2 regions of the Mycolicibacterium sp. SMGY-1XX genome follow, and region 2 is predicted to be linked to the other one. Evidence: riboswitches for the same ligand, from Rfam matches in the RefSeq annotation. Region 2 holds a riboswitch; the other holds the start of a gene.

Region 1 (8,498 bases), 2.0 Mb from region 2:
GCCCAAACGGTGTCCCGGGTGCTCAGCCGCCCGGACCGGGTATCCGAGGAGACCCGGCAGCGGGTGCACCGGGCCATCGAAGAGACCGGCTACGTCCCCAATCTGGCCGCCAGCCACCTGGCCTCGAATCGCAGCCGCACCATCGCGGCCATCGTCCCGGTGATCTCGGCGTCGATCTTCTCCGACACCCTGCGCGCGGCGGCGGCGCGTCTGGGCCCGGCGGGTTACCAGATGACCGTGGGCTACACCGATTACGAGGAGGAGCGCGAGGAGGACCTGATTCGCGGCGCCATCTCCCGGCGCCCGGACGGTTTCCTGATCGTCGGCACGCTGCACACCGACCTCACCACCCGACTGCTCCGGGACTACGGCGCCCCGGTGGTCGAGACGTGGGACTGGAACACCGAACCGCTGGACACCCTGGTCGGCTTCTCCAACCGCGACGCGATGATCGACGTGGTGCGCTACCTCGTCGACAACGGCCATCGCAGACTGACATTCGCCGGCATCCTGCGACCCGGTGACGCCCGGGCCAGCCGGCGGCTCGAAGGATTCACCGCCGGGATGCGCGCCCTGCTCCCCGATGAACCCCTGCGTGTGGTGGACCTGCCCGGCCGGGAGGTGTCCATGGACACCGGGGTGGAGTTGCTCGACACCGTGCTGCAACGCCATCCCGAAACCTCCGCGGTGGTGTTCGCCTCCGACGTCTTCGCGGCGGCCGCGGTGCTGGCTGCCCAGCGACGGGGCCTGGTGGTGCCGGACCAGCTGGCGATCACCGGTTTCGGTGACTTCGAGATAGCCCGCCACCTCATCCCCGCGCTCACCACCGTCAGTGTGGACGTCAACGAAATCGGTTCGCGCGCAGCCGATCTCCTCCTGGCCCGGATCAACGGTGAAGCCGTCGACGCCACCGCCGTCGACGTCGGCTATCGCATTGTCGCGCGCGAGACCGCCTGACCGGTCGCGGCCACCGACCCTCCCGGATCGAAACTCACCTGGGACCGACCGGTGACGGGATGCGGGCCGACGGTGCCGACGACACCGTAGACCTGCGCCAACAACTCCGGGGTCAGAACCTCCGCCGGTGGGCCCGCACACACCGAACGCCCGCGATCGAGCACGTGGATGACATCGCAATAGTGCGCGGCCAGGTTCAGATCATGCAGCGCGACGACGGCCGTCACCCCCAGCCGGCGCGGCAACGCCAGGGCGTCGAACTGATGCCGGATATCGAGGTGGTTGGTGGGCTCGTCGAGCACCAGCAGACGCGGGTGCTGCGCCAGGGCCCGCGCGATGAGCACCCGCTGGCGCTCGCCGCCGGACATCAGCGCGAACGGCTGCCACGTCAGATGCGCGGCGCCCACCAGGTCGAGCGCCTGCGCGACGATCGCGGCGTCCGTTGCGTCGTCACGCTGGAACATCCGCTTGAACGGGGCGCGGCCCATCGCCACCACATCGTGGGCGCGCAGATCGAAATCACCTGCCGCATCTTGTAATACGGTGGCCACCCGGCGGGCGAGCTCCCTGCTGGACAGCTGACCGATCTTCACCCCGTCGACGTACACCTGCCCGGCGGCGGGTTTCAGGATGCCCACCAGCGCGCGCAACAGGGTGGATTTTCCGCACCCGTTGGGGCCCACCACCCCGATGACCTGGCCCGGTTCAGCCGACAGCGACACCGATTCGACCACCATGCGGCCGCCGAGGCGCACCGACACCGCGTCGGCCCGCAATCGCGCGGCGCTCACGCGGCCACCGTCCGGCGGGCATCCCGGCGGATGAGCCAGAGGAAGAACGGCCCACCGCACAACGCGGTGAGCACACCCACCGGGATCTCCTGCGGTGACGCCAACGTCCGGGCCGCCATATCGGCGATCACCAGGAAGGAGGCGCCCGCCAGCGCGGTGGCCGGCAGCGCCCGCCGGTGGTCGCTGCCCACGAGCAGTCGCACCGCGTGGGGCAGGATCAGCCCGACGAACCCGATGGGCCCGCTGACGGCCACCAGCACACCGGTGACCAGTGAGGTCACCACGAACACCTGCGCGCGAAACCGGTTGGCGTCCACCCCCATTGTCATCGCTGCCTCATCACCGGCCAGCAGGACGTTGAGGATGCGGGACTGCGCCAGCAGCACCGCCAGCCCGATCAACACCACCGACAGCGGCAGCCACAGGGAATCCCAGTTCGCCCCACCCAAACCGCCCAGCAGCCAGGTCAACACCTGGCGGGCCTGGTCGCCGCTGCTCGACATGATCAGCATCAAGCTGGTCACCGCCGACAGCACGTAGGCGACCGCGACACCGGCGAGGACCAGGCGGGTGGTGGTGATCTGGCCACCGGCGCGGGACAGCAGGTACACCAACCCCAGTGCCGCAAGAGCACCCAGGAAGGCGGCGACGGACGTCGAGGCGAACCCGAACACCGTCACCCCGGTCAGGATGACCGCCACCGCGCCCACCGAAGCACCGGAGGAGACCCCGAGCAGGAACGGATCGGCCAGCGGGTTGCGTACCAGCGCCTGCAAGGTCATCCCGACCACACCCAGGCCGGCGCCCACCACCGCGCCCAGCAGCACCCGCGGCCCCCGCACCTGCAGCACGATGGTCGCGTGATGCGTGGGAACAGGTTGTTGCAGAATCGCTTTGGCGACATCGGCCGGCGGGACGTTGATGGAGCCGATCGCCAGACCCAGCACCATGCTGGCGACCAGAAGGGCGGCCAGGCCCAGCATGACCATGGGGTAGGAAGCCCGCGGGTTCACAGCGGACAGTCCCCACACTTGCGTCCGGCGGCCGTGCGGTAGAACAGGCAACAGCTCCGCCGCTTGGGGGTGGTGATCGGTCCGATGACCCGGCCGAGCAGGGGCGGCTGCGCCAACAACGCCGACGCGACGGCATAGCAGGACCGGCCCCGGCTGGCTGACCGCGCCGAGAGCACCAATGCCGTGGCGGCGTTGCCCCACAGCAGACCATCGGCCATCTTGGTGGCGGTCCGCACGGTCTCGTGGAAGACTTCGAGCTGGCTGATGACGTTGTGCGCCAACAATTCTGCCACCTGTTCCGTGGTCGCACCCAGACAATCGGTGCCGCGCAGGTCCGCGAAACCCAGGACCAGCCTGCCGTCTGCGCCGGCGCCGTACCGCAGCCCGGTCAGGTCCGGCACGATGCGGCCGAAAGCCCACGCCCCCAGCGACACCGCCCACAGTCGTTCGGCGAACTCGTATTGCAGAGAGGACACCGCCACCCGTGACTCGGCGGTACCGAGCCGGGCGGCCACCGCCGTCAGCGTCCTGTCGAGGTCGAACTCCGGAACGGCCCCGTCCAGTCCGACTTCGAAGTACCCGCCGAACCGGGCGGCGCGGGTGAGCGCAGCCGCCAACGTCATTGGAAGCGGTCCGGATGCAACTGCGCTGCCAGCTTGCCCACCGCGTACGGCGCCCGAACCCCCATCACCGTGTCCTGCAGGGTCAGGTCGGCGAACCTGTTGTTCTTGATCGCCGGTACGTCGGCCAGCTCCGGCCGCGACCGCAGGAACTCCTTCTTGTTCTCCACCCCCGGCGCGCCGAAGTAGTCATAGATGACGATGACATCGGGGTTGCGTTCGATGACCTGTTCCCACGAGACGTCGCCGAACACCTCGTCGAGATCGGCGAAAATGTTGGTTCCCCCGGCCAATTCGATGAGCTGGGTTCCGATTCCCTTGCCGCCGGCGGTGAATGCCGAGTCCTCGCCACTGTCGTAGACGAACACCTTCAGCGGTGGCACGCCCTCGATGCCGGCGCGCGCGTCGTCGACGCTGCGTTTCATCTCGGTCGTCAGGCTCTCCGCGCGTTCCGGCACACCGAAGATCGTGGCGACCCGCTCGATCTCGGCGTAGACGTCATCCATCCGGACCGGGCCCGTCGCGCAGGCCTCCGGGCTGAGATACGTGGTGATCCCGGCATCGGCGAACGCAGCGCGGGCGCGGCCCTCCGACTCGGCGAACGCGCTGCGGTAGCCGCCGTAGACGAAATCCGGGCCCGCCGCCAGCAATTGTTCGAAGGAAGCGTCCTTGTCCGAGATCAACGGGATGTCGTCGTAGGCCTGCTGGTACTGCGGCAGCGGCGGATTGTCCGGGTAGACATTGCCCACCACAGAGTCCTGTAATCCGAGCGCCAGCATGATCTCGGTGGACTGCTGGAAATAGCCGACCGCCCGGGCCGGCGGCGCGTCGACGGTGACGGCCTCATCGCAGTTGTCGATGGTGAGCGGGAAGCCCTCTGCCGCTTCGGCTTTGGTGTCCGAAGCTGCCGAACTGCAGCCGGCGAGAAGCGCTACAACGGTGAGGATGGCACAGAGTGTGCGAACGGTCATGCGTGACTCCATCCGGGATGTCCTCGTCCCAGGGCAGGCTCATCCGGTGGAGGCAGTATCGGACTTCCGGGTTCGCTACCCGGTCACCGTGGCGGGACCGCGCCGGATTCACACCGGCTTCCTGCTTGTCCATCGGAGCCGATCGGTTGACCGGCGCTACCGACTTTAGCTGAGAGGAAGTCCGGCAACCACGAGGGTGGGTTGTCCGGAGCCCGGTCGAAGACCCCGCCCGACGGATCGTCGATACGGCCACGCCAGCGCACCAGGTCGTCGGCGGGGCGGTAGATCTGCCGGATCACCAGGACACAGAGCCCGATGACGGCGATGTCTCGCAGCAGGACGGTGGTGGTCAGCGCCTGCTCGGGCAGACCCTTGTTCTGCTCGCCGAACAGGAACAGCATGCGCGGCACCCACACCAGGGCGTCGATGGTCATCCAGGCCAGCAGGATCCTGCGGTGCGGGAGCGCGAGCACCGCCAACGGAACCAGCCACAGCGAGAACTGCGGGCTCCACACCTTGTTGGTCAGCAGGAACGCCGCCACCACCAGAAACGCCAACTGCGCCAGCCGGGGCCGCGTGGGTGCGGTGAGCGCGATGTAGGCGATTGCGGCACAACACAACACGAACAACAGCGCAACCACACTGTTGAGAATCGCCGGCGGCTCCCAGAAGCCGAGCTCGGTGTCGAAACCCCGCCAGCCGGTGAAGCTGCCGAACACGTTGTACAGCGAGTCCATGTCCTCACCGCGGCGGCTGTTGAGCCGGAAGAACTCCGCCCACCCCTGCGGGAACAGCACCATGATCGGCAGGTTGACCACCAGCCAGGCGGCCAGCGCCGCCGCCACCGTCTTACCGGCCTCGACGAGACGGCCCGACCGCACCGCCAGCAGCACGATCGGCAGGAGCAACAGCGCCGGATACAGCTTGGCCGCCACCCCGAGGCCGATCAGCACACCGGCCAGCACCGGTCTTCGGCGCGCCCACGCCAGCAGCCCACCCATGGCGAAAGCCGTTGCCAGCGCGTCGAAATTGGTGAAGATCTGGAAGATCAGCAGAGGCGAGCCGGCCACCAGGGCGGCGTCCCAGATGCGGCGTCCGGCCAGCATCGCGGTGGCCCACACCGTCGCCAACCAGGCCAGCGCCAGGCCGAACGCGGCGATGTTGAAGAACATCACCACCTCGGCGACACCGGAGAGCACCGGCCAGGTGACGGCCCGCGTCAGCGCCGAATAGGTCTTGGCCAGCGCCATCGACACGTACTGGTAGACGCCGGTGAGCACCGGATACTCCATGTAACGGATGGCCTGGGTGCCGTCGTACTGGGTGCGGGGCTGACCGTTCTCGTCGGTCTCCAGCCAGCTCGATTTGTACGGGAACTTGCCCTGGCTCAACAACTCCGCGGTGTAGAGCGGCACGGTGTCGGAATAACAGAGCGAGTAGTAGGCCCGCTGGTTCTCCCAGTTGGCCACGCGTTGATCGGCGGTGCCGGTGCCCACGGTCTGCAGACACGGCGATTTGGTGGTCCACCCCAGCGCGAGGAACACCAGGGCGATGACGAAGATGACCCGCAGCGGGGTGAACAACCGCTGCCTGCCGATGAGTGCATGCCGTCCGACCGGTCCCCCGACCACGTCGGACATGGCCGACACCATCACATCGTTGCGGCTGGGCAGGTCCCGATCGTCGGCACTGCGGGTATCGGTGGCCAACCGCTGCGGTGACACTCCCCCCGATTCCGTCACGGGGGCGGCGGGGGCACGATCGGTGCGTTGGGGTCGACCGGCGGGGGCACCGGAGCGCCCGGCGCGGCCGGTACGGGCGGAGCGCCACCCGGAACCGGAGCCGGCACCGTCGTCGGCGGACCCAGCGGGATGGTGATACCCGGCGCGATCTCGATACTGGGCTGGATCACCGTGCCCGGCTGCGGTGTCGGCGGCGCGGTCTGCGTCGGCCGCGGTGGCGGAGCGGCAGGCACCCCGGCGTACCCGCCGATCTCGGTCGGCTTCGGGAATTCCTCGTCGTCGGTGCCCTCGAGGGCGCCGTCCATCGTTGCCTTCCAGATGTCCGACGGCAGGCCCGAGCCGTACACCGGCGAGCCCCACTGGTTCTCCAGCGGCTTGGTGCCGTCGACGGTGCCCACCCAGACGGCGGTCGACAAGGACGGGGTGAACCCGACCATCCAGGCGTCGCGGTTGGCGCCGGTGTCGCCGAGCTGATTGGTGCCCGTCTTCGCGGCCGACGGGCGGCCGCCGGCCAGGTTGTGGCCGTTGGAATAGCCGGCGATGGGTTGCATGGCGGCGGTGACGTTGTCGGCGACGGCCTTGTCGATGCGCTGCTCACCCTCGGTGTCCTGGGTGCTGGCGTCAAATAGGACCTGGCCCTGCGCGTTGACCACCTTCTGCACGAAGTGCGGCCGGTGGTAGACGCCGGAGTCAGCCAGCGTCGCGTACGCCGAGGCCATGTCGATGACCCGGGACTGGTACTGCCCCAGCACCACGCCGTTGTTCGGCGGCCCGCCCTGGCCGTCCTCGCTCAAGGTGTGCTCGACACCGGGGAAGCTCTCGGCGATACCGGCCCGGTGCGCGGCGTCGGCGACGTCGGACGGGCCGTTCTCCAGCTCGAGCATCAGGCGGTAGTAGCTGGTGTTGAGCGACCGCTTCAACGCCTCGGCGATGTTGCAGGTGCCGCAGCTGTTGCCTTCGACATTGCCGATCTCGATGCCGTTGACGGTCAGTGGTGACGAGTCCACCTGATAGCCCAGCCCCTTGCCCTGCTCCAGGGCCGCGACGAGTGCGAACACCTTGAACGACGAGCCGGTGGGCAGCCCGGCCTGCGCGAAGTCGAAACCGTTGGCATCCGAGCCGCCGTAGTAGGCCTTGACCGCGCCGGTCTTCGGATCGACCGACACCACGGCCGACCGCATGTCCGGGTCCTGACCCTCGAGGGTCTCGGTCACCGCCTCCTCCGCGGCCGCCTGCGCCTTGGGGTCGATGGTGGTGGTGATCTGCAGGCCCTCGGTGTTGAGTTGCTGCTCGTCGATGTCGAACAGGTCCAGCAGCTCGCGGATGACCTGCCGCTCGATCAAACCGTTGGGGCCCGTGGTCTGGTTGGCCGAACCGGCCTGCTCCGGCGGGATGGTCGGGGGGAACACCTGTGCGGCGCGGTCCTCGGCGGACAGTGCGCCGATTTCGACCATGCCGTCGAGCACCCAGTTCCAGCGGGTGGTGGCGCCTTCCAGGTCGACGGCAGGGTCCAGTCCCGACGGCCGCTGGATCAGCGCCGCCAGCAGCGCACCCTCGGCCACGGTGAGCTGCTCGACGGGTTTGTTGAAGTAAGCCTGGGCGGCCGCCGAGACACCGTAGGCGCCGCGGCCGAAGTAGATGATGTTCAGGTACGACTGCATCACCTGGTCTTTGGACCATTCGCTGGACATCTTCGTCGAGATGACCAGCTCCTTGGCCTTGCGGATCACCCCGCCCACACCGGAGCGGGCGTCGCCGACCAGCGCGTTCTTCACGTACTGCTGCGTGATCGTCGACCCGCCCTGCAGATCGCCGCCGAACAGGTTGTTCTTCGTGGCGCGCAGGAAGCCGGTGAAGGAGAAGCCGGGATTGGAGTAGAAGTCACGGTCCTCGGCGGCCATCACCGCATCCCGCACCGACACCGGGATCTGGTCGATGTTGACGTCGACCCGGTTGCCTTCCGGCGGAACGATCCGCGCGATCTCCGAGCCGTCGCTGGCCAGGATGGTCGAGACCTGGTTGGTGCGGATGTCGCCGGGCTTGGGCACCTCGACGATGAAATACGCCATCCCGAACGTGATGAGCGGTAGCAGGATCAGGACCGCGGCGGCGGCGGCCAGGCCGCGCCGAACCCACTTCCAGTTGATCTGCGAGGGCTTCTTCGGCCCGCCGCCACCGCCGCCGGGCGGATGCGGCCCGCCGGGCGGCAGCTTCGGCGGCGGCGTCCCGTCGAGGGCGGCCTTGACCACGTCGATCGGGTCGCGCAGGCGGGGATCGGGTACTTCGCGCACCGGCGGGATGACCGAGGTGGGCCGCTGGTCGGGCCGCACGGCACTTCTGCGGTGTGGCTCCGGCTGCGCCGGGAGGCGGCTGGTTTCGGGCTCGGGTCGTCTGGCGTGCGCAC
Region 2 (8,498 bases):
TCGGCGCTGGCCGCCCGGCACGGCCGCGCGGGCGAGGAGGTGCTGCCGACCGCCGGTGCGGCCGAGGCGTTCTTCCTGATCGCCGGCCTGCGAGCGTGGCGACGGCCGGTGGTGGTGCACCCGCAGTTCACCGAACCGCACCTGGCACTGGAGCAAGCCGGTCACACCGTCACCACGGTGTTGTGTTCTGCCGACGACGATTTCGCGTTGCGGCCCGAGATCGTGCCGGACGACGCCGATCTGGTGGTCGTCGGCAACCCCACCAACCCCACCGGTGTGCTGCACCCCGCGCAGACGATACGCCGGCTGCTGCGGCCCGGCCGGGTGGTTGTGGTGGACGAGGCGTTCATGGACGCGGTGCCCGGTGAGCCACAGACCGTGGCGGGTGAGCGGGTGCCGGGATTGCTGGTGACCCGCAGCCTGACCAAACACTGGTCGATCCCCGGGATCAGGGCCGGTTATCTGCTCGGTGACCCTGCGCTGATCGCCGACGCGGCCCGGCACCAGGTGCCGTGGTCGGTGTCGACACCCGCGATCGCCGCCATGCGGGTGTGTGCGGACGACCGTGCGGCGGCGGAAGCTCAGCGCCGGGCAGAAGAGTTGCGGCACTGGCGAACCCACCTCGCTGAAGGTCTGCGGCACCGTGGCGTCCGGGTGATCCCCGGCGCGGCACCCTTTGTGCTGGCCCACGTCGGCGACGGTGTGCACGCCGCGCTGCGGGGTGCCGGTGTGGCGGTACGGCGCACCGACACCTTTCCCGGCCTGGACGGTGGTTGGATTCGCATCGCGGTGCGCGATCACGCCACCACCGACCGACTGCTGGCCGCCCTCGAGCGAATCATCCGCCAGCCCCTTTCCGTTTCCTAGGAGAAGCCATGCACTCCATCGCCCCGCCCCCGGCCGACGTCGCTGCCGCGGCAAGAGCTCGGCTGGCCGGTCTGGCCACCCCACCCGGCGCACTGGGCCGGCTGGGTGAACTCGCGGTGTGGCTGTCGGCCACCCAGGGCGATGTTCCGCCGCGTCAGCTGGACAATGTGCGCCTGGTGATCTTCGCCGGCGATCACGGCGTCGCCGCACACGGGGTGTCGGCCTTCCCGTCATCGATCACCGCCGCCACCGTCCGCGCCGCGCTGATCAAGAAACTGGGGGTCAACTCCCTGGCCTCAGCACACGGGGTCGACGTCCGGGTGCTCGACCTCGGTGTCGACGACGATTTCGCCGACCTGCCCGCCGATGTCAGAAACAGACTGCAGGCGTACAAGATCCGCCGATCCAGCGGCCCCATCCATCTCGAGGACGCGCTGACCAACGAGCAGGCGCACGCCGCCCTGGCCGCGGGTGCCGAGGTGGCCGCGCAGGAGATCGCCGCGGGCGCGCAACTCCTGCTCAGCGGCGACCTGGGTATCGGCAACACCACGCCCGCCGCGGCCATGGTGGCCGCCGGCCTCGGACTGCCGGCCGAGGAGGTGGTGGGCCGCGGCAGCGGGATCGATGATGCGGGGCTGCGGCACAAGGCCGAGGTCATCGAGGCTGCGCTGGCCCGGGTCGGTGACCGCGCTGGCGATCCAGTGCAGACATTGGCCGCACTCGGCAGCGCTGACCTTGCTGCGTCCACGGGATACCTTGTCACCGCGGCACGTTCGGGTGTCCCGGTGCTGCTCGACGGGCTGATGGCGGTGGCGTGCGCCCTGACCGCCGACCGGATGAACCCCGGAGCGGCGGCCTGGTTCGCGGCGGGGCACCGCTCCACCGAACCGGCACAGAGCCTGGCGTTGGACAAGCTGGGCCTGGCACCGGTGCTGGATCTGGGTCTGCGACTCGGTGAAGGGTCCGGCGCGGTGGCCGCGGTACCGGTGTTGCGCGGCGCGGTGGCCGCACTGCGCGACACGGCGCTACTGACGGAACTGCTGCCGGGTTGAGCAGCTCACAGCTTCAGGACACGACCGGCGATCACCAGGTGCACTTCATCGCAGACCGCGGCCACGCGCTGGTTGACGGTGCCGAGCAGATCACGGAACAGCCGGCCCGATCGGTGTGCGGGCACCACACCGAGGCCCACCTCGTTGGTCACCACCACCGCCTCGGTCACCGCGCCGAGTGCAGCGCACACCGTGTCGAGATGGGCGCCGATGGCCGCGGACGCCTCGCCGGAAGAGCCCTCCCACAGCTGCTCGGCGTCCATGATCGCCGTCAACCAGGTACCGAGACAGTCGATCAGCACCGGACCCGGCCGGTCGGCGAGCACCTCGGCCAGCGCGCTGCTCTCCACCGTCGACCAGCTCTGCGGACGGCGCTGCCGGTGCAGCGCCACCCGGGCATCCCAGTCCGGGTCGGTGCCGTCGGTGGCGCGCCCGGGTGCCACATACGTCACGCCGGCGACACCGTCCAGCAGCGCCTCGGCGTGACCCGACTTGCCGGAGCGCACACCACCGGTGACAAGGATCCGCACCCGCCCATCGTAGGTGTAGGCCGATGCTGAACCCAACGACCTGGCAGGCCGCCGGTCTGGTCCTGGGCCACGCCGCTGACCGTCTCCTCGGCGATCCTCGCCGGGGCCATCCCGTGGCCGGATTCGGCCGTGCCGCTTCGGCACTCGAACAGCGGATGTACGGTGACAGCCGCGCGCGTGGCGTTGGGTACCAGGTTCTGCTGGTCGGGGCCGCGACGGGACTGGCCGTCACCGCCCAGCGCTGCGCCCGCCATCCCGTGGCGCAGGTGCTGGTGACCGCGGTGACCACCTGGGCAGTGCTCGGCGGCCGTTCACTCGAACGGGAGGCGCTGGCCGTGCACCAGTTGCTCGAAGCCGATGATCTCGACGGGGCCCGGCGCCGGTTGCGCAACCTGGTGGGCCGCGACACCTCCGCGCTGACACCCGACGAAGTGGCCCGCGCCGTCGTCGAATCGGTGGCCGAGAACACCAGCGACGCGGTGGTCACATCGTTTTTCTGGGGTGCGGTCGCCGGGGTGCCGGGTCTGGTGGGGCACCGGGCCGCCAACACCCTGGATGCGATGGTGGGCCACCACAACGCGAGATACGAGCGATTCGGTTGGGCCGCCGCCCGATTCGACGATGTCCTGGGCTTCCCCGGCGCCCGCAGCGCCGGTCTGATCACAACGATCCTGGCCCCTGATCCGCGCGGAGCGCTGCGCGCGTGGCGCCGCGACGCCCGTGCTCACCCCAGCCCCAACGCCGGGGTGGTCGAGGCCAGTTTCGCTGGGGCGCTGGGGATCCGGCTCGGCGGCACCAACACCTACTACGGCAACCGCGTCGAGCACCGCGCGCTGATGGGTGACGGCCGCGCCCCGGTGCCGAGCGACATCCCGCGGACCACCCGGCTGGCCCGCCGAGTCGGCCTGGCCGCCGCCCTACTCTCCGCGAGCGCGCGTGTCTGCACGCAACACACCGGGCTTTTTCGTACCAACACGCGCGCTCGCCGAGGGCTTTTTGCACGCTAGTGCGGCTCAGCGCAGCGGCCGGCCGAACCGCACATGCGGACGGCCATCCTCCAGGTGCACCGTTGCCTGCACTCCATACACCTGCGCGATCACGTCCGCGGTGAGCACCCTGGCCGGTGGACCCGCGGTGTGCACCCGCCCGTGCTGGAAGATCACCAACTCCTCGCAATAGGCCGCGGCCAGGTTGAGGTCGTGCAGCGCCATCAGCGTGGTGGTGTCGGTGGAGGTCACCAATTCGAGCAGTTCCAGTTGGTGCCGGATGTCGAGGTGGTTGGTCGGTTCATCCAACAACAGCTCGGTCGGCTCCTGCGCCAGGGCCCGCGCGATCTGCACACGTTGTCGTTCCCCGCCGGACAGCGTGGAATAGCGCCTGTCCAGCAGCATTTCGATTCCTGTTGTCACCGAGACTGATTCCACGATCTCACGGTCCCGGGCCGACATAGGCGACCACGGCTGCCGATGCGGCAGGCGACCGAGCTCCACCACGTCACGCACCGTGGGCTCCTGATCAGTGGTGGCCTCCTGGTCGACGACCGCGAGCCGCCGCGCCACCTGGCGCCTGCTCATCGTCGACACGACGGTGTCGTCGAGGCGAACCACCCCCGAGGAGGCGGGGCGAATCCCCGCCAAGAGCCGCAGCAGCGACGACTTCCCCGAACCGTTGGGGCCGAGCAACCCGACGGTGCCGCCGGCGGCGACGGTGATGTCCACCCCGTCGACGATCACCCGGCCATGGGTATACCAGGTGACCCGGCTGGCGCACAGGCTCATCCGCTTCTCCTGCGCCGCAACAGAATCACCACGAAGGCAGGTACGCCGACGATCGCGGTGGCCACTCCGACGGGAAGTTCCTGCGGGGCGATCACCACCCGGGCCGCCGTGTCCACCCACACCAGGAAGATCGCCCCGAGGATGGTGGCCGTCGGCACCAACACGCGGTGCCTGGTCCCCACCAACGCCCTCGCCGCGTGCGGCAGCACCAGACCGACGAACCCGATGGCACCCGAGGTCGACACGATCACCGCAGTCACCAGCGCGGTCACCACCAACAGCAGCAGCCGGATCCGTCCGACCGCCACCCCCAGCGCAGCGGCGGCGTCCTGACCGAAGAGGAACGCGTCCAGCGTGCCGGCGCAGGCCCAGCAGATCACCACTCCCAGGATCACCAGCACCGCACACACCGCCACATCGCGCCAGGACGCGGTGCTCAGCGACCCCAGCAGCCAGAACAACACTCCCCTGGTCTGCTCGGCGTCCGCCGACCTGAACACGATGAACGATGTCAGCGCCGAGAACAGTTGGGTGGCAGCCACTCCGGCGAGGATCATCCGGTCCATCCCGCCCCCGGCGGCGAACGCGAGCACCAGAACCAGGCCGAAAGCGACGATCGCGCCGACGAAGGCGCCGGCCGCCAGTCCGATCGCCCCGGCGCCGATACCGAGGACCACCACCGACACCGCACCGGTCGACGCTCCCGAGGCGACGCCGAGGATGAACGGATCGGCCAGCGGATTGCGCAACAGCGACTGCAGCATCACGCCACACAGCGCGAGCCCCGCTCCGCACGCCGCGGCCAGTAGCGCGCGGGGCAGTCGCAGCTCCCAGATTATGCTCTGCTGCAGCAACGACAGCTGAGAATCGGGGCCGCCGAACCGTTCGAGGACGGCGGCGAATGCGTCGCGGGGCCCGAGATCCGACGGCCCGATGGTGGTGGCGGCCGCGACCGACACCAACAGCAGTACCAGCCCCGCCGGCCAGACCACAGCCGGGGAGCGCAGCGCGCTGCTCAGCGGGCCAGACCGAACTGCGCCAACCCGCCTGCGACCTTCTCGATGGCGTCCGCCATCCGGATCGACGGGTTGAGCTCGGCGCCGGCCAACGGGATGTAGCGTTTGTTCTTCACCGCCGTCATCTCGCGGGTGACGGGATTCGATTCCAGGAAAGCGATTTTCGCGGCGGCGTTCTCAGCGGTTTGGCTCTTGCGGGTCAGGTCGCCGAGGATCAGCACATCGGGATCACGCTGCGCCACCGTCTCCCAGTTGATCTGCGGCCAATCCTCCGGAGAATCCTCGAACACGTTCTTCAACCCGAGGGTGCGGTTGATGACACCAGGCCCGCCGCAGCACCCGGCCATGTACGGCGACTCGGAGTTGGCGAACCAGTACAGCACTGTGGTGCCGGCCGTGTCTCTCCTCGAGGCGGCGGCCACCCGGTTCTGCATGTCAGCGACGAGTCCCTCGGCGCGGGCCTGTTCGCCGACCAGGGCACCGAGGTCACGGATCTCGGTGTAGATGGCGTCGATCTCCAGTGTCTCGGTGCGCCGGCCGTCGGAATTGCCGGCCTCTTTGGTGCACTCGACAACCGACATGTACGACGGGACGCCCAGTTTCGCCAGATCCTCCGGAGTGGTGACGCCGCCGGGACCGAGGGTGCCCTGCAGCGATGCGGTGACCAGATCGGGCTCCGTGGCGAGAACCGTCTCGAACGACGGCGCCTGGTCGGCGAGCCGCTCTACCGTGGCGTTGTCGGCCTCCAGCGATGGCAGGATGGGATCGGTCCAGCCCGCGGCACCCACCATGCGATCGGCGGCGCCGAGCGACAGCAACATCTCCGTGCTGCCCTGGTTCAACGAGACGATGCGTTCGGGTGCCTGCTGGATCGTGACCTCACGGCCGCAGTTCTCGATCGACACGGGGTAGCCCTGGGCGGGGGCGGCGGAGGGTTGCTCCGCAGAATAGCTGCACCCTGCCAGGACGAGGGCAAAGACGGCAAACACGAACAACTCTGGTCGCATGGCGATCCTTCACATCAGGGGGTCCAACAGCGAGACCCGATGACCTCACCGCGACGGGTGTCGCGGCTGCCAGCAGGTTTTCGGACTCGGAGATCGTCCTCGGCGGGCTGCCTTCCCAGGAGCTACGCTCCCAGTGGCTTACACATGCCCGCTTCGTCACTCCACACCGCTGCGCGTCAGCCCCGGAGTCGCACCGGGTTCCCTGCTCCATACGGAGGCGACTGGCAACTGCCAGGTTACAGTGCCCGCACCCAGGCAGCGGCCTCTTCCACGCTGGACACCGTGATGACGCCGGCGGGCACCTCGGGGCGGCGGACGATCACCACCGGCAGTCCGAGCTCATCGGCGGCCGCCATCTTCGGCCAGGTGTACTCACCGCCGGAGTCCTTGGTCACCAACACATCCGCCCGATGGTCACGCAGCAGCTCCAGTTCACCCGGCAACGCGTACGGACCACGGTCGTGCTGCAGTCGCCACGACGGCGGCACATCCACGTCGGGATCGTCGACCACCCGCGCCAGCACCGCCAGCTCGTGCAAGGCAGGAATGAAGCGCGCGAGTTGCTGTCGTCCGATGGTGAGCACGGGTCGCTGCCCCAGTCGCGCGGTGAGCACCGCCGCCTCGTCATGCGAATCCACCCACTGCCAGGACGGTTTTGCGCGGTCGGACCAGCCGGGTCGCTGCAACCGCAGCAGCGGGCGCTGGGCGGATCCGGTGGTGCAGGCGGTGACGGCGTTCTGGGACATGGTCATCGCGAACGGGTGGGTGGCGTCCACCACGGCGTCGTAATCGGCCAGGGCGCTGCGCAATCCGTCCACTCCGCCGAATCCACCGACGCGGACCGGGCCGACAGGCATCCGCGGCCGGGCCACCCGACCGGCCAACGAACTCATCACGTCGATCCCGTCGGCCACCAACTCCGCAGCCAGAGCCCGGGCTTCGGCGGTGCCGCCGAGGAGCAACACCCTCGTCACGGTGCTCCCGGCGGAAGGAACGGAAACCCCGCGGGTGCACCATTGGTCACCAGCGCCAGCAGCGCATCGACGTCGAGGTGCTGTTCGACCAACTGTCCCAACAGATCCAGCCGCCGCTGCCGGGCTGCCGGGAAGCTCACCCCGGACGGCGCCACCCCCAGCGTCTCGCCCAGGAACGCCGAACGCAACGCGTCGCCTTCGAGCGAGCCGTGCCACATGGTCCCGAAAACCTGCCCGGCGCGGGCCCCACCGAGGAATTCGTCGACCCCGGCGCCGCGGGTGATGCGGCCGTGGTGTATCTCGTACCCCGAGGCCGGCACCCCCAGCCCGGTACCCTGCGGCAGGCGCAGCACTTTCGCCGCCGCGAACGTCGTCTCCACATCCAGCAGGCCCAGCCCGGAAACCTCCGCGGGCTGCCCCTCGATACCGTCCGGGTCACGGATCACCCCGCCGAGCATCTGGAAGCCACCGCAGATCCCGATCAGGGGCTTGCCTGCAGCCACATGCGCCACGATGGCACGATCCAGTCCTCGTGACCGCAACCAGGCCAGGTCGGCGATGGTGGCGCGAGTTCCCGGGAGCACCACCAGGTCCGCGTCGCCGAGCGCCCGCGGGTCGGAGACGAACACGACATCCAAACCGGGTTCCAGACCCAGGGCGTCGACGTCGGTGAAGTTGCTGATCCTGGGCAGCCGGATGACGGCCACCCGGCGGGCTGCATCCCCGGAGGAACGTCGGCCCTCGAGGTCCAGGGCGTCCTCGGAGTCCAGCCACAGTTCGGGATGCCAAGGCAGGGTGCCGTAAACGCGCCGTCCGGTCACCCGTTCCAGGTCACGCAGACCCGGGGCCAGCAGGTCGAGGTCACCGCGGAACTTGTTGACGACGAACCCGGCCACCAGTTCCTGATCCTCGGGTGAGAGCAGCGCCACCGAACCGAGGAACGCCGCGAACACCCCGCCGCGGTCGATGTCACCGACCACCACCGTGGGGAGGCCGGCGTGCCGGGCCAGTCCCATGTTGACGTAATCGCCTGCGCGCAGGTTGATCTCAGCGGGGCTCCCGGCACCTTCGGCCACCACCACGTCGAACCGGCCGGCCAGGTCGTCGAAAGCCGCGTGCGCTGTCGTGGCCAGGGCGCGCCGGCCGTCCAGCCAGTCCGCCGAGGACACTTCGCCCCAGGGCTGCCCCATCAGCACCACATGGCTGCGGTGATCACTGCCCGGTTTGAGCAGCACGGGATTCATGGCCGCCTCGGGTTCGGCCTCGGCGGCCAG

Evidence for each region. A riboswitch is a leader RNA that binds a small molecule or an ion and turns the genes downstream of it on or off. The one in region 2 is predicted to bind cobalamin.
Region 1: linked by a shared signal. The riboswitch ahead of NL241_RS34380 (ABC transporter substrate-binding protein) and the one ahead of NL241_RS09555 (ABC transporter substrate-binding protein) in region 2 are both predicted to bind cobalamin.

The regions. Positions count from the first base shown of each region.
Region 1 covers NZ_CP101139.1:7,194,711-7,203,208, forward strand. Annotated here, with positions in the region: gene NL241_RS34360 (LacI family DNA-binding transcriptional regulator) at 1-957, shown strand, start outside; gene NL241_RS34365 (ABC transporter ATP-binding protein) at 927-1,748, opposite strand; gene NL241_RS34370 (FecCD family ABC transporter permease) at 1,745-2,737, opposite strand; gene NL241_RS34375 ((2Fe-2S)-binding protein) at 2,758-3,384, opposite strand; gene NL241_RS34380 (ABC transporter substrate-binding protein) at 3,381-4,352, opposite strand; cobalamin riboswitch at 4,387-4,522, opposite strand; partial or broken gene NL241_RS34385 (glycosyltransferase family 87 protein) at 4,496-6,076, opposite strand; gene NL241_RS34390 (transglycosylase domain-containing protein) at 6,091-8,498, opposite strand, start outside.
Region 2 covers NZ_CP101139.1:1,944,093-1,952,590, reverse strand. Annotated here, with positions in the region: gene cobBC (bifunctional hydrogenobyrinic acid a,c-diamide synthase/histidinol phosphate aminotransferase CobBC) at 1-867, shown strand, start outside; gene cobT (nicotinate-nucleotide--dimethylbenzimidazole phosphoribosyltransferase) at 876-1,919, shown strand; gene NL241_RS09575 (bifunctional adenosylcobinamide kinase/adenosylcobinamide-phosphate guanylyltransferase) at 1,925-2,449, opposite strand; gene NL241_RS09570 (cobalamin biosynthesis protein) at 2,473-3,456, shown strand; gene NL241_RS09565 (ABC transporter ATP-binding protein) at 3,463-4,227, opposite strand; gene NL241_RS09560 (FecCD family ABC transporter permease) at 4,224-5,219, opposite strand; gene NL241_RS09555 (ABC transporter substrate-binding protein) at 5,243-6,250, opposite strand; cobalamin riboswitch at 6,305-6,491, opposite strand; gene NL241_RS09550 (cobalt-precorrin-6A reductase) at 6,487-7,224, opposite strand; gene NL241_RS09545 (cobyric acid synthase) at 7,221-8,498, opposite strand, start outside.